DNA from 2 places in the Butyricicoccus porcorum genome. Region 2 is predicted to be linked to the other one. Evidence: riboswitches for the same ligand, from Rfam matches in the RefSeq annotation. Region 2 holds a riboswitch; the other holds the start of a gene.
The links. Region 2 has a riboswitch for cobalamin ahead of ACLM7Z_RS06830 (energy-coupling factor ABC transporter permease). Riboswitches for the same ligand answer to the same signal wherever they lie in the genome.
Positions count from the first base shown of each region.

Region 1: another riboswitch for cobalamin. It lies ahead of ACLM7Z_RS10505 (sirohydrochlorin cobaltochelatase); the one in region 2 lies ahead of ACLM7Z_RS06830 (energy-coupling factor ABC transporter permease).

Region 1 covers NZ_CP178353.1:2,125,909-2,137,106, reverse strand. The annotation lists gene recN (DNA repair protein RecN) at 1-495, opposite strand, end outside; gene argR (arginine repressor) at 519-971, opposite strand; gene ACLM7Z_RS10525 (NAD(+)/NADH kinase) at 991-1,884, opposite strand; gene ACLM7Z_RS10520 (TlyA family RNA methyltransferase) at 1,874-2,680, opposite strand; gene dxs (1-deoxy-D-xylulose-5-phosphate synthase) at 2,649-4,553, opposite strand; gene ACLM7Z_RS10510 (hypothetical protein) at 4,591-5,196, opposite strand; cobalamin riboswitch at 5,487-5,688, shown strand; gene ACLM7Z_RS10505 (sirohydrochlorin cobaltochelatase) at 5,881-6,891, shown strand; gene ACLM7Z_RS10500 (hypothetical protein) at 6,961-7,860, shown strand; gene ACLM7Z_RS10495 (ABC transporter substrate-binding protein) at 7,992-9,017, shown strand; gene ACLM7Z_RS10490 (FecCD family ABC transporter permease) at 9,031-10,050, shown strand; gene ACLM7Z_RS10485 (ABC transporter ATP-binding protein) at 10,058-11,185, shown strand.
Region 2 covers NZ_CP178353.1:1,408,583-1,419,780, reverse strand. The annotation lists gene hemA (glutamyl-tRNA reductase) at 1-906, opposite strand, end outside; gene ACLM7Z_RS06865 (cobalt-precorrin 5A hydrolase) at 903-1,919, opposite strand; gene cobM (precorrin-4 C(11)-methyltransferase) at 1,916-2,671, opposite strand; gene cobI (precorrin-2 C(20)-methyltransferase) at 2,668-3,351, opposite strand; gene cbiD (cobalt-precorrin-5B (C(1))-methyltransferase CbiD) at 3,348-4,499, opposite strand; gene ACLM7Z_RS06845 (ATP-binding cassette domain-containing protein) at 4,501-5,352, opposite strand; gene cbiQ (cobalt ECF transporter T component CbiQ) at 5,349-6,131, opposite strand; gene ACLM7Z_RS06835 (energy-coupling factor ABC transporter substrate-binding protein) at 6,128-6,436, opposite strand; gene ACLM7Z_RS06830 (energy-coupling factor ABC transporter permease) at 6,447-7,169, opposite strand; cobalamin riboswitch at 7,292-7,477, opposite strand; gene rsmA (16S rRNA (adenine(1518)-N(6)/adenine(1519)-N(6))-dimethyltransferase RsmA) at 7,481-8,347, opposite strand; gene ACLM7Z_RS06820 (3D domain-containing protein) at 8,561-9,580, opposite strand; gene ACLM7Z_RS06815 (DUF2971 domain-containing protein) at 10,015-10,983, shown strand.

The DNA.
Region 1 (11,198 bases), 720 kb from region 2:
CGTATACAGCGGGCGGTATTGCTCCAGCAGCGGCTCGGTATCGCAGAAGCTGTCGAGAAAATCGATATGATATTCCTCCTGCATCAGCTTCTGACCGTCGTGCTGGCCGTGGATATTGATCAAATACGGGCTGATTGTCTTGAGTACAGACGCAGGCACTGGCCGCATATTGACGCGGCACACGCTTCTGCCCTCCGCAGACAGCTCGCGCTGAATGCGGACAGTACTGTCCTCACCGGTGTCCAGACCCAGCTCCTGGAGCTGTTTTTCCAGCTCCGGGGAGACCTGTTCAAACACCGCGCTGACAAAGCCTTTCTTTTCGCCGTTTCGGATCAGCTCACGGCTCGTGCGCTGTCCCATAATTGCGCCAATGGAATCGATGATAATCGATTTGCCCGCGCCGGTCTCACCGGTCAGGACGGTAAAGCCCGGCTGAAGGACAATATCCGCCTGCTCAATGACAGCGATATTTTCAATATGAAGCAGGCTTAACATGTCTGTTCTCCTTTAAATTCTATTTATTTCAGCATATTTTTGGTATCTTCACAAAAATCAAGCGCGCTTTCGTTGTCGCGCATGACAATAAATACTGTGTCATCGCCACTGATCGTGCCGACAACCTTCGGCACGCGCATCGCGTCAATCGCCATGGCTGCCGCAGATGCGAGCGCCGGAAGCGTCTTAATGACGACGATATTCTGTGCGGCATCCACACCTGTGACGCACTCGCGGAAAATATTTTGCAGTCTGCTGACAAAGCTGTTCTCTGCCTCCTGTGTTGACGTCGCATAGCGGTATTTGCCGGACGGAGATAGAATTTTAATCAGGCGCAGATCCTTGATATCACGGGAAACTGTCGCCTGTGTTGTGTCATATCCGAGATCGCGCAGGCGCATGGACAGCTCTTCCTGCGTTTCAATTTCATTGTGCTCAATGAGCTCGAGAATTTTTGCCTGGCGCTGGAATTTCATAAAATGTCCTTTCTCCCGCTCAATTGCGGCCAATCGTCAGTTTTTCATTCAGCAGAGAATAAAAGCTGTTGCCCTTTACACGGAGCAGCCGGGTGCAAAACGGTGCTTTGCGCACAAAAACATGGTCGCCATCCGTCAGTTCAAAACCCCTTCGCCCGTCACTGGATACAAAAATGGTCGCATCATTAAAGAAACGCGGCTGTATACAGATTTCACGGTGCGGGGAAAACAGATACGACCGCGGCTGTACACCGTGCGGACAAATCGGGACGACGGAAATATTCTCCGCAGACGGTTCGATGACCGGGCCGCCTGCCGCAAGCGAATAGGCCGTGCTGCCAGTCGGTGTGGAAATAATGACGCCGTCTCCGTGCAGCGAACAGACCGGCTCACGGTCACACAGAATATCCAGCAGGCTGATGCGGAAAATCGAGCCGGTCTTGATAATCGCCTCGTTGAGCGCCATCGTGCGGTATACAATTTCTTCTCCGCGCAGAACCTCGACATCCAGCATCATGCGTTCGTCAATGGTGTATTCTCCGTTGAATACGCGTCCGATGAGGCGCAGTTCCGGAAATTCCAGCTCACTCATAAAGCCGACATGTCCGAGATTGACGCCAAGAATCGGCACATGGTACGGTGCCGCCTGCTGTGCCATGGCGAGAATCGTGCCGTCACCGCCAAGTACAACGATAAAGTCCGCCTCAATCATTGCCTTTTGCACCGAATACACAAGAAACCCGTCTGGCTTAATGCCGATTGTCAGTGCAAGATCGGTCAGAATGACCTGTGCTCCGAATTCGCGGATGACCTCCGCGGCCTGTCGGACGGCGAACGCCATACCCTTTTTTCCTGTATTGGGCCAAAGCAGCACCTTTCGGATCGTGCCGCATTTTTTCTGCTTATTCGTCATGCTTTGCAAGTGCTCCATGTGCTTCGGCAACCAGCGAAGCCGGGTCAAGTTCCCCGTCTTCGCCGTCCTTGCCGAGATAGCCGAGAAATTCGATGTTGCCCTCCGGGCCTTTGATGGGCGAGAAGGTCAGCTGATAGACGTGAAAGCCTGCCTCGTGTGCATTTTCGATAAACGTCTCGAGCACCTCCTGATGAATTTCCGGCTCACGCACGACTCCCTTTTTGCCGACCTTGCCTTTACCCGCTTCAAACTGCGGCTTAATCAGGCAGGCGATACGACCATGCTCGTTCAGCAGATTTGCCACAACCGGCAAAACCAGCCGCAGCGAGATAAACGAAACATCTATAACCGCAAGCTCCGGCACCTCTCCGTCCAGCATTTCCGGCGTCACATGCCGGATGTTGGTGCGCTCCATGCACACGACGCGTGGATCCTGCCGCAGCTTCCAGGCGAGCTGACCATAGCCGACATCAATGGAAAAAACCTTCCGTGCGCCGCGGGTCAGCAGACAATCGGTAAATCCGCCGGTCGATGCGCCGATATCCATAACACACAGGCCGGACGGGTCAATTTCAAAATAATTGAGTGCTTTTTCAATTTTCAGGCCGCCCCGGCTGACAAACGAGTTTGTCTTTCCGCGGATTTCGATCTCGGCATCCTCTGGGATACTCATGCCTGCCTTGTCCGCTTTCTGGTTGTTGACATAGACAATCCCGCTCATAATAATGGCTTTTGCCCGCTCGCGGGATGGCACCATGCCCTTCTCAAACAGAAGGACGTCCAGTCTCTTTTTCATGTTGCATGGCCTCCAGACATGTCGCGGCAATCCCGTTGCCGTCCAGGTGGTAATATTCATAAATCCGGCTTACGGCGCCCTGTGGGGCAAAGGTATCACCGGTGTTGCATAATCGGATCCAGCGCGTCGCAATACCACTCCGCGCCAGTGTTTCTGCCAGCGCCTGTCCCATGCCGCCCGCATGGACAACATCCTCGACAACGGCAACACGGCCGCAGTCTGCAATGCGCTGAAGCAGTTCCGCAGAAAAATCAGCTGTTAAGTCGTTCAACTTTACAACAGCAGAAATCACGTTATTTTTGTTCAAAATCTCAGCTGCTTCGAGCGTTTGGTTAATCATCGTGCCGTATGACACCAGCACAATATCTGTTCCCTCACGCAGGCAGGCATCCGGGCCTTCGCTGTGATCCTCCGTATATGCCCCCTCGCCGCCGCGCGGATAACGCAGCGCGATCGGGCCGGACAGATGCGCCACAGCACTGCGCAGCATACTGCGCAGCTCAGCAAAGCTCGCCGGTGCAAGCAATGTCATGCCGGGAATCTGACGGAGAAAGCCAACATCAAATACGCCGTTGTGCGTCGCGCCGTCCTCTCCAACGATACCTGCACGGTCAATGGCCAGCACCAACGGAATATGGTCGATCGCAACGTCGTGAATGAGCTGGTCATAGGAACGCTGCAAAAATGTCGAATACAGCGCGCAGACCGGGCGCATCCCCTGCTTTGCCATGCCAGCGGACATTGCTACGGCATGTTCTTCTGCTATGCCGACATCAAAAAAGCGGTCGGGATATCGCTTGGAAAACGCCGACAGTCCCGTGCCGGATGGCATTGCCGCCGTCACTGCACAAATTTTTGGATTCTCCTGCGCGAGCTTCACCAGTTCCGCCCCAAAGACCGCCGAAAAGTTCGGCGCGGATTTTTTCAGCGGCAGACCGGTTTCAACGTCAAATTTGGAGACACCGTGGTATTTCTCCGGCTTCTGCTCGGCATAGGAATATCCCTTGCCCTTGCGTGTCATCACATGGATGAGCACCGGCTTGTTCATTTCCCTCGCGGACTGGAACAGCTGGCACATCGCCAACACATCATGGCCGTCAACCGGCCCGAGATAGGTAAACCCCATTTCCTCAAACATTGGGCTGGGCAGCACGACGGATTTTACAGCACGCTTGGATCTGGAAATCAGATTCACTGCGCCTTCGCCGCCCGGAATGTGGCCGAGCGCCGTCTTGACATCCTTCTTCATCTGAAGATAATGGGGACGGACACGCAACCGGCTCAGATGCCGGCTCATTGCGCCGACATTTTTGTCAATCGACATATTGTTGTCGTTGAGCACGACGATCAACGGCTCCCCACTGCCGCCGGCAGAGTTGAGCGCCTCATATGCCATGCCGCCGGTCAGTGCGCCGTCACCGATGACAGCGACAACAGAATAGTCTCTGTGCTGTAGTGTGCGGGCGTGCGCCATGCCCAGCGCAACCGATACAGAACCGGATGCATGTCCGGTGATGCAGGGGTCGTGCGGCGATTCCTCTGGCTTCAGAAAGCCGGACATACCGCCGAACTGGCGCAGCGCATCAAACCCCGCACGCCGTCCGGTCAACAATTTATGGGTATAGCACTGGTGGCCGACATCGAAAATCAGCCGGTCTTCCGCTGTGTCAAAACAGCGGTGCAATGCAACAGTAAGCTCGACAACGCCCAGATTGGACGCAAGATGCCCTCCTGTTTGGGAGACATGCTCGAGCAGGAACTGCCGGATTTCCGCGCACAGCTCATCCAGATTCTCCTTCGACATCGTTTTGATCGCTGAGCAGAGATCTTCGCGGTCCAGCAGACCGTACCGTATATGATTTTGATTTTCCATTATCCCTGAATCCAATCCATATCAGGCAAATGCCTGCTTATTTTTTCCACGAAAAAAAGGCCAGCAGGCGGCCGACGAGAAAAACAATATCCTCACTGCGTGAAATACCCAATGTTTTTCCGACTGCCTTGCCGCCAATTGTCAGCGAAGCGACACAGCCTGTGATCGCAAGCGAAAGCAGAACCGACCGCAGGTCTGCCGCGTTATTCGTCAGATGTGTAATAATGACTGCGCTCGTTGCGCCCGAAATAATGCCGGAAATATCGCCAACAACGTCATTGCAGAAGCTGCCGACCTTTTCCGCATTGCGTACGATCCAAATCGCCTGCTTCGCGCCCGGCACCTTCCGCGCCGCCATCGAGTGAAAACGCTTTTCCGACGAGGCCGTGGACGCCACGCCGATGATGTCAAAGATGATGCCGAAGCCGATGAATGCGAGCAGAATGACAAATGCCACAATATTGCCCACATTCTCCAGCGCACGCTGCGAAAGATACGACATGGTGACCGACATAAAGAAGCTGACCACACTGATGGTCACAATCCATCGGACATTCACGCCGCCACTCTGTTTGTTTTTTGTTTTTTTCTTCGGTTTGCCGGAATCACTGTCCAAGTGACCTGACCTCCATTTATCGTTCAATTTTGTTGCCCTCCTGAGAAAGAAGAGGCAATCTTAACGGCTTTCGGGCACATTAAGATGTTTATATCATACCATAAACAAAAATTTTGTCAACCGACCATTCCCCGCTCCCCATGAAGCCCGGCATCCGTCCCGTCGCCCTGTTCCCGCGCACATGGCGAAGTGTGGAAAAGCAATCAATTTGCGATTCCATCCGCGCACCCCGGCAAGACACACATTGCATTCCGTGTCCCTCCATGTTATAATACACACTATAATCGTCTGGGGCAGTTCCGGACGTGAACCAAAACAATTGAATCAAAATAATCGGTGCCTCTGGTTTTGTGCCAGAGGGTAAAAGGGAAACAGGTGTAAATCCTGTGCGATCTCGTCACTGTAATGGGAAAGGATAAAGCAAATGTGCTTCGGCACAGCCACTGACAACATTGTTGGGAAGGCTGCTTTGTACGATGATCCCTGAGTCAGGAAACCTGCCGGTTATTTGGTACAGGAATGGTATATTCCAGATCACGAGGTATTGATCGTACCGTTTTGCCGCTGCATATGGCAGTGGTTTAATCGTATTGCTCTTTACCCGGCTTAAGGGAAAGAGCTTTTTCTTTTCTCCCGCCGGTAGAGGGGTATGTAGTTTCTGTACTTTTATTGTATCCAATTGTTTGGAAACTTTAAAAGGAGGGTCATAGAATGAAGAAATTGACCGCTTTACTGCTTACCCTTTCGGTAACAATCACAATGCTGCTGGCCGGATGCTCCTCGTCCAGCTCGGGCAGCACAGCCGACACCGGCTCGGCAAATGCTTCTGCTGATACCGGTTCTGCTGCTACCGCAGTCAGTGAAGAAGATGAGGAGAACTACAATACCGGTGATGCTTCGCTGGACAATGTCCGCAATCAGGATGACATCGGTGAAAACGAGCTTCTTGTCCTCAGCTTCGGCACCAGCTTCAACGACAGCCGTCGCCTGACCATCGGTGCAATCGAGAATGATCTGGAAGCAGCTTTCCCGGATTATTCTGTCAGAAGAGGCTTTACCGCAAACATTGTTATCAACCATGTTCAAAGGCGCGATGGCATCCTGATTGACGATGTTGATGCGGCACTGAACCGCGCCGTGGATAACGGTGTCAAAAACCTGGTCGTACAGCCTACCCATCTGATGGACGGTCTGGAATATCAGGAGCTGGTGGACAAGGTCGCTGAATATTCGGATGCATTTGACAAGGTTGCATTTGGCAAGCCGCTCCTGACGAGTGATGACGACTTTGCAAGAGTAGAAAAGGCAATCACAGAATGGACGAAGGAGTATGACGACGGCGAAACCGCAATCTGCTTTATGGGTCACGGCACAGAAGCGGAATCCAATCAGGTCTATCAGAAGATGCAGGACAAGCTGACGGCCGATGGCTATAAGAATTACTTTGTCGGCACTGTCGAAGCAACGCCTTCTCTGGACGATGTACTGGCAGCTGTAAAAGCAGGCAATTACAAGCGTGTTGTATTGCAGCCGCTGATGGTCGTAGCCGGCGATCATGCCAACAACGATATGGCAGGCGATGAAGAGGGTTCGTGGAAAACCATATTTGAAGACGCAGGCTATGAGGTTGAATGCGTGCTTCACGGTCTGGGCGAAAACGAGGAAATCCGTCAGATTTACATCGACCATGCACAGGAGGCCATTGATTCTCTGAATCAGTAAGTCGAAATCACAATCGTATGGGACGGTTCGGAGCATTTCGAGCCGTCCCTTTTGAAAGGTAAGAACAAAATGAAAAAGAAATTTCTTTCTGTTATGGCTGCACTGACACTGGTGCTGTCCCTTCTGTCCGGCTGTGGCGCAGATTCCAGTGCTGACACCTCCGGCTCTGCCGATACAGGCTCTGCCAGCAGCCAGGTTGCCTCCGCATCGGAAATGGTAAAACCGGAGCAGGTTGTGGAGGACGATATGGAGCCTGTTCCCGGCAGCGATGTAAAAGACGGCGTATATCAGGTCACAGTGGACTCCAGCTCCTCTATGTTCAATATCACCAGCTGTGAGTTAACTGTCCAGAACGGCAACATGACTGCTGTCATGACGATGGGAGGCACCGGTTACCTGTATGTCTTCATGGGCACCGGAGAAGAAGCCGCACAGGCGCAGCAAAGCAGCTATATCCCCTTTGAGGAAAACGAAAAGGGAGAACACACCTTCACCGTTCCGGTAGAAGCACTGGATGCGGGCATTGACTGTGCAGCATTCAGCAAAAACAAGGAAAAGTGGTATGACCGGACACTGGTCTTCCGTGCAGACTCCCTCCCTGCCGATGCCCTTTCCAACAACGCGATAACGACACCGGAAAGCCTGAATCTGGAAGACGGCACCTATTCGATTGATGTCTCGCTGGAAGGCGGCTCTGGCCGTGCAAGCGTGGAATCTCCGGCAACACTGACCGTCGCAGATGGAAATGTGACGGCTAAAATCATCTGGAGCAGTGCCAATTATGATTATATGAAAGTGGATGGAACTCAATTCAATTGTCTGAATACAGAAGGCAATTCTACGTTCGAGATTCCTGTGACCGGATTTGATTACAAGATGCCGGTTTCCGCAGATACGACCGCCATGAGCACGCCGCATGAAATCGAATACACGCTGTACTTCGATTCCTCAACCCTTCAGAAAAAATGATGCAGCATAGAAAACAGCGGCGGTTGGCAGCTGTTCTGCTTTTCTTTTTCTGTCTTCCTCTCCTGTCCGGCTGCGGCTCCGCAGCATCGGATTCTGCAAATAACCGGGCAGACCGGAAGCCCACCGGCAGCATGCACTTGGAATATGCCAGCCAGTTTCAGGTGGAGTATTATGCCGGCGGCTATTCCCTCATTACCATCGGAGATTCCGACCGGTATCTGCTCGTTCCGGAGAATGGAACAGTTCCCGACGGTGTGGACAGCGACATTACTATCCTGCAACAGCCGCTGGAAAACCTGTACGTAGCGGCATCCTCTGCCATGGATCTGTTCAGCGGATTGCAGTCGTTAGACAGCGTCCGTATGACGAGTACCAAGCTGGCAGACTGGTGCCTGCCCAAAGTTCAACAGGCAATCCAGCAGGAGAAAATTCTGTATGTTGGAAAATACAATACACCGGACTATGAAACCGTGTTATCGGAAAACTGTGGGCTGGCAATTGAATCCACCATGATTTATCACAACCCGGAAACCCAGGAACAGCTGGAAAGTCTGGGCATTCCGGTCATGGTGGAGCGTTCGAGCTATGAATCCCACCCATTGGGACGCATGGAATGGATCAAGTTGTATGGCCTGCTTCTCGGCAAAGCCGACGAAGCGGAGGCATTTTTCGATGAAAAAGTTTCCCAACTGGACAATATCCTGACCGGTGACAGTACTGGTAAAACCGTAGCATTCTTTTATATCAGCTCCAGTGGATATGTCAATGTACGCAAGCCCGGAGATTATATTTCCAAAATGATCGAACTGGCGGGCGGAACCTATATTCTCTCCGCGGAGGATTTGAATGTGGACGAAAATGCGCTGTCCACGATGAATATGCAGATGGAGGCATTTTACGACGCTGCGCGCGATGCCGACTACCTTATTTATAACAGTACCATTGATGGGGAACTGGATACCATTGAGCAACTGCTGCAAAAGAGTGAACTGCTGGCGGATTTCAAAGCTGTTCAACAGCACAATGTATGGTGCACAGAACAGAATATGTTCCAGCAGACCACCGGAGCTGCTGATATGGTATCCGATTTGCATGCCATTCTTACCGGTGAGGCAGACGCTGTCGACCAACTTACTTTTTTACACCGTTTGAAGTGACAGGAGGTGCACAATGAAACAAACCCGTTGTCTGCGGTATCTGGCCGGATATATTGTACTGGCCGCGCTCCTGCTGCTTCTGTTTCTGTTGAACCTCAATGCGGGCAGCGTCCACTTGTCCGCCGGACAAGTGCTACACATTCTGTCGGGAGAACAGACAGACCATACGGCAATTATCTGGGAGATCCGCCTGCCCCGTATGCTGGCGGCAGCTATTTTGGGCGGTGCACTGTCTGTTTCCGGCTTTCTGTTGCAGACCTTTTTTGCCAATCCAATTGCAGGCCCGTTTGTTCTGGGTATTTCCTCCGGGGCCAAGCTCGTTGTTGCACTGGTCATGATTTTTGCTCTGGGACAAGGGATTGTCCTGAACTCAGCTGCATTGATTGTTGCCGCCTTTGTCGGTTCGATGATCTCGATGGGATTCATACTCCTGATTTCCAATCAGGTAAAGAAAATGTCCCTGCTGGTTATCAGCGGCGTGATGATCGGCTATATTTGTTCCGCCGTCACGGATTTTGTCGTTACCTTTGCCGATGATTCCAATATTGTCAATCTGCACAACTGGTCGATGGGCAGCTTTTCCGGCATGAACTGGAGCAATCTGCGGACAATGACAGTGGTCGTATTTATCTCCCTGCTTCTCACCTTCCTGCTTTCCAAACCGATGGGCGCATATCAGCTCGGAGAAATGTACGCGCAGAATATCGGGGTAAATATCCGACGATTCCGTATCGAACTGATTCTATTGTCCAGCATCCTGTCCGCCTGCGTCACGGCATTTGCCGGACCGATCTCCTTTGTCGGAATTGCTGTGCCCCATCTGGTAAAGAGCCTGTTCCGCACAGCAAAACCAATTCTGATTATTCCGGCGAGCTTTTTAGGCGGTGCCGTGTTCTGCCTGTTCTGTGACCTGCTTGCCCGAACGACGTTTGCGCCCACAGAGCTCAGCATCAGTTCAGTAACTGCCGTCTTCGGTGCTCCGATTGTCATCTGGATGATGCTGCACCGTGGCGGCAAAACGCAGAAGGGGTGACGGAAATATGAAAGAAGCCATTCTTCACACAAAGCAGCTGACTGTCGGATATAACAAAAAGCCACTGATTCACGGCATCGATATCTCCGTATGCCCGGGACAGATTCTGACACTGATCGGGCCGAATGGCGCCGGAAAATCCACAATTTTGAAAAGCATTACCCGCCAACTGGAACCGGTTGCGGGAACGGTGTGGATCGGAGACAAACCACTCCACCAGATAAAGGAGCAGGAACTCGCGCGAACGGTGTCAATCATGATGACCGGTTGGGTTGAGCCGGAGCTGATGCGGTGCGAGGAAGTCGTGGAATCCGGACGTTTTCCCTATACCGGACGTCTGGGTATTTTGTCAGACTACGACCACAAACAGGTTGCAGAAGCAATGGAACTGGTGCATGTGACCGAACTTGCCGACCGGAATTTCAATTGTATCAGCGACGGACAGCGGCAGCGTGTCATGCTGGCACGTGCAATCTGTCAGGAGCCGGATATTCTGGTGTTGGACGAACCGACCTCATTTCTGGATATCCGGCACAAGCTGGAGTTGCTTTCCATTTTAAAAGACCTGGTGCGGCAGAAAAATCTTGCTGTCATCCTGTCACTGCATGAACTGGATCTGGCACAAAAGATTTCCGATTTCGTCGTTTGCATCAAAGACGACCACATTGACCGCTATGGACCACCGGAAGATATCTTTACCGGTACCTATATCCGCGATCTGTATCGTGTAAACCGCGGCAGTTATAATGAATTTTATGGGTCTCTGGAGCTGGATGCACCGCAGGGAGAGCCAAAGGTTTTTGTCATCGGCGGCGGCGGTACAGGCATCCCCATTTACCGCAGGCTCCAGCGGCGTGGCATCCCGTTTGTAGCCGGTATCCTGCACACCAATGATCTGGATTATCCAATTGCGCAGGCACTGGCAGCACAAATCATCGAAGAGCAAGCATTTGAGCCAATCAGTGAAGCCACATTCCATCGGGCGGAAGAAAGTATACGCCAGTGCAGTACCGTTATCTGCTGTCTGGAACAGACCGGAACCATGAACCGCAGAAATGGGCAGCTGATGGAACTGGCCAAACAGCGCGGCTGCCTGCTGTCAGCTGCGGAATTTTGTGAACAGGATTGCATATAAAACCACGATCCAT
Region 2 (11,198 bases):
GTCTGCATCCACATGCACATCGCGCCCGCCCATGCTGTCCATATCCAAAAAGACCGCGACATCGTCCAACTCCCGCACTGCGGGCTCAATATCGCGCGGCATGGACAGATCGCAGACGATGGACGGCACCTGCGCAAGCTGCTTCATATCGTCCAATGCAACGGTATAATGCGGGCTGGTTGTCGCGCTGAGAAGAATATCGCAATCCGCCGCGCGCTGCATGCGGTCGCCGTAGGCAATCGTATGACAGCCCGCCGGGACAATCGTTTGACCATGGTGGTAGGAACGCAGTGTCACTGTCACGTCACAGCCGCGCGCAACGAGCAGGCTGGATGCCAGCCGTCCCATCTCGCCGTTGCCGATGACAAGCGCGCGCCTGCCGTGCAGATCACCCGCCGCCTGTTCCATCAGCGCAACCGCCTGTCCCGCAACCGACAGCGGTGCAGCGGACAGGCGCACCTGTGTGCGGCTGCGCTTGCCTGCCGTTGCCGCAAGCCGGAACAGCTGGCTCAGCTCCGCATCCGAACAGTCCGCTTCATGGGCAATCTGATAGGCGCGCTTGACCTGCGATACGATCTGATCCTCTCCCAGAATCTGTGAGCACAGGCCGCACGCGACGCGCATCAGGTGGCGCGCCGCATCGTCGCCATACCGCACCGTGAACAGGCTTTCCTCCCCCTGCGCGCCTGCGGCACGGCACAAAACGCGCGCCGGAGCCAAAAGATCCGCTCCGCTCAGGTACAATTCTGTCCGGTTGCAGGTCGCCAGCAGCACACAGCCGTCCACGCCGTTCATCTGCCGGATCACGCGGCATAGCCGTGCGACCTGGCTGCCTGTGAACGAAAACGCTTCGCGCTTGTCCATATTGGCGCTTTTCCAGTCGATCCCCGCCATGCAAATACTCAAAACTCCGTCCTCCAGTCCTCACAATACACAGAAACCGTCGTGCCGCCGCCCGCAGTCTTGCCCAGCAGGCAGCGTCCGTTTTTCGAGGCGCGCGCCGCCGCGCGCTGACAGACATTGTCTGTTCCCGTTGTCTCTCTGACAAATGCCGACGGTGGGAATTCCCCCGGCACTTCGTCCAGCTCCGCCGCCGTATAAAACTGCGCAGGCACATTCCATGCGCGTGCCAGCTCGCACACAGCCGGTTCATCCGCCTTCAGGTCAATCGATGCAACCGACGCCACTGCCTGACGCGCAATGCCCAGCTGTCCCAGAAGCTCCTCCACCCGGGCGTTTAATTGATCCGGCGGCAGGTCTCTCCGGCAGCCCACGCCGACATGCACGATACGCGGCACGAGCCACAGGGTATGCGCAAACGGACGTTCCGCCCGCTCATAAATTGAAATCAGAATGCCGTTTTCCGGCTGTCCCTCCGCCGTAATACCCTCCGGCAATGCGCCGGAAATCGGGAACTCACTGCGCAGGCCGACCGAATCGCCGCGCAGCAGCGCGCCGGAAATGTACTTAATGCAGCGGATATCGGCGACAACACAGCCATGCTGCACCGCCCAGCTGTCTGCGGCGAATCGTCCGCGTCCGTCGGTCGCTGTCGTGATGACCGGAATTGCGTGCAGCTGTTCCGCCAGCTGTTCCGCCAGCTGGTTCGCACCGCCGATGTGACCCGACAACACAGGGATCACAAACCGTCCGTTTTCATCTACGACGAGCACTGCCGGATCGACATCCTTGCCGCGCACAAACGGCGCAACGGCGCGCACTGCAATGCCGGCCGCACCGACAAAAATCACTGCGCTGTCCTCCGCCATTGCGCGCGCGGCGAACGCACGCACTGAGTCATACGCCGCAAAGCCCTCCGCTTTCGCGTACTGCGTCACGCAGTCCTCCGGCATGCACGCGGCAATGCGCGCGCTGAGCGCGTGCCCGCGACCGGTAAAAGAAATAATGCTGATGTTCACCGGCTCGCCTCGCGGCAGCCATGCGTAAACGACGGGTCGTACAGCTTCGAGCGCTCATAGCTGTCGCCCAGAAAACCGCCGACCGTAATCAATGCCGTTTTGGTGATGCCGTTTTCCTTCGCCGCCTGCTCCAGTCCTGCGACCGTTGTGCGGATAACTTTTTCATCCGGCCAGGTCGCTTTGTATACAATCGCCGCCGGGGTTTCCGGCGCATAACCGCCCGCAATCAGCTCCGCAGACAGCTTTCCGAGCATACCGGACGACAGGAACAATACCATTGTGCTGCCGTGCGCCGCGAGCGAACGAATGGATTCGCGCTCCGGTACCGGTGTGCGCCCCGCCATGCGGCTGAGAATCACCGTCTGGCTGACATCCGGCAGGGTATATTCCGCGCGCAATGCCGCTGCCGCGCCGCAGAATGATGAGACACCCGGACACACCTCATAGTCGATGCCCTGGGCATCCAGCCAGTCCATCTGCTCGCGAATGGCACCATAAATCGATGGATCACCCGTATGCAGGCGGACAACCGTTTTGCCCGCTTTTGCCGCGGGAATCATGACGTCCATAACCTGCTCCAGCGTCATCGACGCGCTGTCATGGATGTCACAGCCCGCTTTCGTGCGCGCCAGATGCGCCGGGTTGACCAGCGAACCGGCATATACTACCACATCTGCCCGCTTCAGCAAAGTTTCACCGCGCACGGTAATCAGATCCTCCGCTCCGGGGCCTGCTCCGACAAAATGAATCATATCTGTTTATCCTTTCCATGTCTGACCAGTACCACGGAAAAATACCCCGCGTCCGGATCAATTTCGTCCAGCGAGCGGAACACCCGCTCGTTCTGCATGCCGCAGTTTTCCACCATCTGTGCGCTGTCCCCGCGTGCACGCAGCTTGTCCCGCAGGTCACCCATCGACCTGCCCGCTTTCATGAATACCTTGTTGCCGGGAAAATCCAGGCAGGCATCGGCATTTCTATACGACGCAGGGACAATCATCAGCGGCTCTGCGCCCTCGCACAGCGAATCGCCCAGCCGCGCCGCAACCGCACAGAATGACGGCACACCCGGAACGAGTTGTGCCTCATAGCCGCGCGCCAGCACACGCCGATGCACGTACATATAGGTCGAATACACAGACGGATCGCCCAGTGTCAGGAACGCCACTGTCTTCCCCTGTTCGAGCAGGGCACAGATACGCTCTGCCGCCTCGTCATGCTTCTGCGCGAGCAGTGCCTTGTCGCGCAGCATCGGCATCGAACAGGGAAGGATTTCCTTCCCCTCCAAATAGTCCGCCGCAATATTCTGTGCAGTCTGCCCATCAGGGACAGCAACCACATCCGCCTCCCGGATGATGCGCACCGCCTTGACGGTCATCAGCTCCGGATCCCCCGGGCCGACACCCACACCGTATAATACGCCCTGCTTCATTGCCTGTTCTCCTGTTCCCGGCGCGCCTCGATGCATGCAGCCGCACCGACTGTCTGCATCAGTACGCCGTATGTATTAGTAAAGATGACATATTCCACCGCAAACGGCCTGCCGGCTTTCGTCGACGTCCGATGTGTCAGATGTGCCAGTATTTTATGTGAAATGGAATCCAGCACCTGCCGGTCCAGTTTTTCCCGCTGTAAAATCTCGAGACAGGCATCCACCGTCACCGCGTCCATCAGCGCGCGCACAGTCTCCACCGCTGCGCCGCACAGTGCCGCATGTGACGCGAATATTTCCTGTCTGGCATCGGCATACGCGGAATGCGTCTGAAACACGCCCGCCGCCAGCTTGATGAGCTTGCCCGCATGCCCGACGAGCAGTACACCGCAAAAGCCGCGGTACACCGCATAGTCCAATGCCTCGCCGATGAAGTTGGAGCATTTCACGCCGCGTGTTATATCCAGCCCCAGCGTGTCACGCGCAAAATCCTCGCCATAATTGCCCGGGCACAGCAGCAGCGTGCGCTCACCCGCGGCATACCGCGCGTCAATATCCAGATGTATCGTGTCAATCAGTGCCTGTTCGCTCATCGGCTCGACAATACCGCTTGTGCCGAGCACGGACAACCCGCCGACAATACCCAGATTGGGGTTAAACGTGCGCGCGGCAGTCTCTTCCCCATGTGGGATGGAAATTTCGACAGAAAACCCGCCGGTATAGCCATATTCCGCCGCGGTCTCCTCCAGCGCCCGCGCAATCTGCCGGCGCGGGCCGGGATTGATCGCCGCCGTGCCGACCGGCTGCGCCAGTCCGGGTCGCGTCACGCGCCCGACTCCTTTGCCGCCGTCGATGTCAATGCCGTGCGGAATGTTGCACACAGCGGCATACACCAGCATGCCGTGCGTGATGTCGGGGTCATCGCCCGCATCCTTGCGCACTGCACAGCGCACGCAGTCCGGCGTGCGCGTCATATCCTCTACATCCAGCAGCAGCTCAATGCCCTTCGGTGTCATCAGCTGTACCTGCCGCACCGGATTCCCAGTCAGCAAAGCTATGGCTGCGGCTTTCGCCGCCGCCGCTGCACAGCTCCCGGTTGTGTAGCCCAGCGCGAGCTTTTTCTGGTTTTTGACTACATACCGGTTCATGTTATTTCTCCTCCAGCAGGCGCAGCAGCTCCCGGCGCGCCCGCCCGATGGTCGCCGCCGACCGGTCGACCGGAATGCCGTCGCGGTCGGACAGAATCTCCATCAGATGCGCAATGCGCGGCAGACGCAGGTTGTTCTCACGCAGGATATCCGGCCGCGCAAAAATTTCGTCCGGTGTGCCGTCCATCAGCAGCCTGCCCTCCTTGAGCAGATAGGCATAGTCACAATACAGAGGTACGATGTCAATATCATGTGTCGCCGCGATAATCGTTATCCCCATCTGGTCACGCATATCGCACAGCAGCTTCATAATATCCGACACGCCCTTGGGATCGAGACCCGCTGTCGGCTCGTCGAGCACAATCACATCCGGCTGCATGACAAGCACGCCCGCAATGGCCACACGCTTTTTCTGCCCATAGCTCAGCGCATGTGTGGGCCGCTGCCGCAGCTCATACACACCGGTGCGCTGCATCGCGTCCTCAACACGCCGCCGAACCTCGTCCTGCGGCAGACCGAGATTGACCGCACCAAAGGAGATATCGCGGTACACATCCGCAGAAAACAGCTGGTCATCCGGGTCCTGAAAGACAATACCAACACGGCGGCGCATTTCGCGCAGCCCAGCCCGCGTATAGCTGACCTTCTCGCCGTCCAGCAGCACCTCGCCCTCTGTCGGTGTCAGCACACCGTTCAAATTGAGAAACAGTGTGGATTTGCCCGCACCGTTTGGCCCGATCAATCCGGTAATCTTTCCCTTCGGCGCACGGAAGCAGACATCATCCAGCGCCCAGCTTTCGCTGTGCTCATACCGATAGCGCAGATGACGCGTTTCCAGTATCGGCTGTGTCATGCCGCCAGCCCCCTTTCCATGCAGAATGCGGCAAACTGGAGTGCTGCCGCCGCGGCGCACATCAGATACACCGCACGTCCGCTTTCATATTCCTCTGCCAGCGTGCGCACCGACTGCCCGCCGCCGCGCGACTCCAGTGCCGCATAAACGCGGTCGGATTTCTGCCACGCGCGCACGAACAGCATTGCCGCCAGTGTCCCGGTAGAATGGTATACATTAACCAGCCCGTCATAACCCAGCCGCGACGTCTGTGCGGTGTGAATGCGGTGCATGGTCTCATATAAGACAAAAATAAAGCGGTAAATCAGCTCCATCAGCTCGACCAGCAGCTCAGGTACATGCAGCTGCCGCAGCACACCCGTGATATCGGTCATCGGCGTATTCATCGCAAGGAAATACATGCTCGCAACAACACCCAGCGCACGCAGACAGATGGAAATGCCCTGTACGGCCGAAGCCGCCGTCACGCCGTATCCATGCGTTCCGAGTGAAATGCCCACCAGCATCTCTGTTCCCGGGTCATACCGTCCGATGAAAATCGTGAGTGTGGCGAGTATCATAAAGCCCGCCGGAACGAGCAGCATGCGGCGGAATTCACGCAGGCGCACGCCGCCCAGACACACGGTCGCCGCCCCCATTGCCAGAATGGTGACCACGCTGACCGAAATGCAGTCCAGGCACAAACACAGTACGGTGGTCACCGCCATCACCAGCAGCTTGGACTGCGGCGACACATGCGCCAGCCGTGACGCATATGCATACCGGTCGGTTCCTATCATTTTTTGTCCGACTCCTTCTTTTCGTCCTGCGGTTTTTTTGCGGTCAGGCGACCGAGAACAAAGCCTGCCACACCTGCACCGATTGCCGTCTGTACGCAGAACAGCAGCGATTCAATTTCCCCGGACGGCGGCTCATACAGCGAGGAAAACCACGGCTCATAGTCCGGGTTCTGCTCTGCAATCGCGTCGGTCGCCTGGTCATCGCTGCCGCCGTATTCTCCCTGGATAAATACCAGTGGAATGACCACAATGGCGACAACAAGCAGCAGCAGGACAAGATTCTTTTTCCAGATTGTCTGTTTCATGTTGTCCTCCTCACAGCACACCGAGATCGGTCAGCTCGCGGCTGCTGTATTTTTCCAGCACGTTGAACACGACCACTGTCAACAGGCCCTCTGCAACCGCAAGCGGAAGCTGTGTGACGGCAAAGATACCCATAAACTTGAGCACTGCGCCCGCAAGGGACGCGCCCGGATATGCCAGTCCCAGCTCAACCGATGTTGTGACATAGGTCAGCAGGTCGCCCGCGAAAGCCGCACAGAAAATCGCAGCTGCTTTTGGGCATCCGGTCTTTTTCAGTCCACGGTAAATCGCCCACGAGCAGATCGGGCCGACAATTGCCATGGAAAATACATTCGCGCCCAATGTTGTCAGACCGCCGTGCGCCAGCAGCAGCGCCTGAAAGAGCAACACAATCAGACCCAAAACCGTTGTGGTCGTGGGCCCAAACAGGATGGCACCGAGGCCGACACCTGTCGGGTGCGAACAGGATCCGGTCACGGATGGAATTTTCAGCGCAGACAGGACAAATGCAAACGCACCGCACAGCGCGAGCAATGTCAGATTTTTTGGATTTTCCTGCACATACTTCGAGATGCGGCGAAAGCCAATCCCGACAAACGGCAGGCATACAACAATCCAGAAGGCTGCCCAGCCCTTCGGCAAATAGCCTTCCATGATGTGCATAGCAGAAGCGCTCACACTGAGCAGTCCGACCGCCATGCAGGTCAGGGTAAAAATCTTTTCACTTCGTTTCATGTCATTTCCTCATTTCTGTTAACTGATTCTATCCTGCATGCAGGTGTCAGGAATCCTTCCAGAGATGAGACCATTGGCGATGACGCATCGATATACCTCCTCTATACTCCGTAGAGAGTCGTATGATACTTACAAAACAGGCAGGTCTTCCGGCTCAGGGTCATCAGATACCGATGTCTTCCCAAAGGATCACATCCTCCAGTGACGTCATATCGGCATCCTCACGCAATACGGCAGCGGGACTGTGCGGGATTCTCACCCGGCTTCTCTCTTAGCGCAATGCTGCGGCCTGTGTTGCATCAAAATATAAATTATTTGTTCAGGCGCTCATGTGCCAATTCCGTCAGTGTAGCATAATCCGCAAGGCTGAGCTTTTCGCCGCGCACGCGTGCGTCAAAGCCGCAGTCGGTAATGAGCTGCACAATCCCTTCCTTACCCAGCGAGCCGCCGAGTACGGAGGAAAGCGCATTGGCAAGCGTCTTGCGTCGCTGTCCGAACGCCGCCTTGACCAGCGAGAAAAACAGCTTTTCATCGCACACCGGTACAGGCGGTGTACTGCGCGGTGTCAGGCGTACAACAGCGGAATCGACCTTCGGCTGCGGCACAAAGCAGTTGCGCGGAACATCAAACAGGATTTCCGCGTCGGCATAGTAATCAATATAAATGGAAAAGGCACTGTAGGCAGCGGTGCCTGCCGGAGCACAGATGCGCTCTGCAACCTCCTTCTGCACCATAACAGTGATCGCCTCGAACGACTTCGATGCCAGCAGCGCAGAAATAGCTGGAGTGGTGATATAATACGGCAGGTTGGCGCAGGCATATACCGGCGCATCACCGAACTTTTCGCGACAGATTGCTGCAAGATCACACTTCAGCACATCGCCCTGTACGATTTCAATGTTATCGCAGTGCGCAAGTGTTTCCTCAAGCACCGGAAACAATGCGCGATCCAGCTCAATGGCGCAGACTTTACCTGCGCGCTGTGACAGCTGTTCGGTCAGGCAGCCCATACCCGGGCCGATCTCCAACGCACAGCCGGTTTGATCTACGCCACAGCTGTCCGCAATGCGTGCAGGAACCCACGCCGCCGTCAGGAAGTTCTGACCCAGCGACTTGGAAAAGCGGAATCCGTGCCTGCCGAGTACCGCGCGGATATCATCTATATTACAAAGATCCATTCAGATTCTCCATTAAATTTCATATCATTGGTTCTATTTGTTTTCCCTTTCAGGAAAGTCTGTGATCGCTTAGCATTATACACTGTTTTTCTGTTCTTCGCAATCACCTTCGGAATGCTCACAGCAGGACAGCAAGATTTCAAAACAAGTTCATAAGAAATCAAAAATCCGGCAGCGCTGTACGCTGCCGGATCAGGAAATGTCTCACATGATTCAGTTCAGAATATAAACCTTTGCCGTCTGGCGGCCAAAGCTGTTGCACTGCGACTCCGAATTGAAGTAGAGGTCAATGCGGTTGCCCTTGATGGCACCTCCGGTGTCCTCCGCAACGGCATAGCCGTAAACCCAGGACTTGCCATCCGCCGAAGTGATATACAGCTTCGATCCCAGCGGGATGACGCGCGGGTCAACTGCGATGGCACCGACACGTGCGCGGGTACCGCTGGCGGTCACACCACCGCCGCTGTATGCCGTTGCTTCCACAGTCAGGACACGGGAATAGGCAACCGTGCCGCCTGTAGTGGCTACCGCCGGCTGTTTGGTGCCGTTTTCAACAATCTTGGTGACCGGCTCAGTGACAACCTTCTCACCGACCTGTGCACAGGAAACCTGTACGCCGTCATGGTAGGTGTACTCCAACGTGATTTCCTTCACGCCGTTGACGCCCTGCTGTGCCACACGGCTCTCGCCGGTATACAGCTCGCTGGTCGAACGAGTCTCCGTGGTAAACGGAACTGCCTGTGTTTCTGTCTTCTGTTTCTTGGTGACACGGGTCACAGTAATCTGCGTCGGCTCGGTGATCTTCGTATCGAGCGACGGGCTGACCAGATCGTTCTCACCCAGTTCAATGCCTGCCTGACGCAGCACAGCAGAGACCTGTGCGTCGCCCGTGTGGCAGGAAACCGTCTTTCCGTCCGCCACAACTGTGACGTCGTATTTTTCCTTAACCGTTACGCTAAATACATCATCGCCATTGTCATAGACCGAGACAATCGCATAGTCTCCGTCGCCGAACGACGAATGTGCCAGTGCACTCTCTGCATCCTCCTGATACAGGCTGACACGTTCTGTAGTCGTGCCGTCGGTGATTTCATAAATATCAACGCCTGCCGCCAGAACCGGAACGGTCATACTTGTCGTCAGAACGAGCGCTGCCAGCGGGACAGCACGGCGCTTCAGATGTACTTTTGCAAACTCATGATGAAAGACCTTCATCGATGTGAACAGGTTCATAAAACTCCTTTCGCCAGATCCGCACACGAAAACCTGCGCGTATGCGGTGCCGCCGTCCCGGAACATCACCGTTGAACAGCGGTCAAAGATTACAGTTAAAATGCAAACAGATTACAAATCGGTAACACGCTTTAATTTATGTGAATTGTAGCGCATAAAATGCATAAAGTCAAGGAAATCGCGAACTTTTTCGCCACTGTTTACAATTCATTCACATTTTGCCGTGATAGTTCACAATTTTTTGTTACTATTTTCCACATTCTCTATTACAGTTGCAAAAGGCCTTTTTTTTGAAAATTTCATCACATTTTTAACTTTTTTATATTCATGATAAAATTCTCCCTATTTTCTTCCTGTTATCCCTTTGGATTTTTCTCTGTTCGGTGTACAATAGAATTGACCTGATTTTCGTCATGTGAAAGGAGCCCCGCGCTATGAAAACCATCCTGCGGCACACCAAACTGCCCAATGTTGTTTATCACTATTGTACGGTCGAAACCTTTTTTCATATTATATCCAATCACACACTTCGCCTGTCCGACATCGAGAAGAGCAACGACTTCATGGAGAAAAAATGGGCCATTCGCCAGTGCCTTCAGCACATCGAAAATAACCTCAGCAATCCAGCGTATCCCTGTGCCGAGCAGCCCGAGCTTGCCTCTGCCCTGCTGGCGGAAATGAAGCGCCAGTTCCACGATTACAACACAATGATTCTCGCTGCCTGCTTTTCCTCTCGACGTGACCTGCTCAGCCAATGGCGCGGCTATGGTGACAACGGTTATGGTGTGTGTATCGGTGTTGCGTCCGGTACGGAATTCCGTGAAGCGTTCCGCCGTGCGGAACGCTACCTTATATTAAAGGGAAGCTGTTCCCTTCCTTCCGGTCTGCTGTTCCACAGCATCAAATATTCAACCAAAGAGATTGAAGCGACCTGTATGCGGCTGTTCTGCATCTATATGCGCTGGCTGCCGCTGCGCACCTCTGTGGAAGCAGCAGCTGCCGAGCTGGTTCGCATGATGTATCCCGCCCTGCCGTTTTTCAAGTCAAGCGCTTTTTCCGAAGAAGCAGAATGGCGTTGTGTATATTATCCCGAACTGCCCGCACCGCCGTATGAAACCGAAACCTTTGATGAAGCGCGTTTCCAGCAGCTGCTGTCCGCCCAGATGGTCGAGCAGGAATTGGACAATTTCCGCATGCAGCCACTTGGCTATCGCCTGCGGCAAAATAATCTGGTTCCATACCGTGATGTTCTGTTCGATCCGCCCTGCGGTCCGTTTATCCAGAGCATCACCATCGGTCCCAAATGTCCACTCGACCGCGAAACGGTCAAGCTGTTCCTCGAACGCAGCGGCATTCCAATTGATATGGCAAATATTTACCTGTCAGATGTATCCTATCGATAACAGGTGTAAAAAAGACCTTCTGCCCGCAGGCCGAAGGTCTTTTGCTGTTTTTATCAGAACAAAGGCGCATCTGAAAAGTCGAAAATCCACCTTCATCTTTGTGCATGATTTGTCATTTTCTCTGTTTCCAGATAATATCTAAATCATATTGTATTTTTTATTGACACGTTGAATCACAACAGGTAAGTTGTGATTAATACATGCGTGCCGCACAA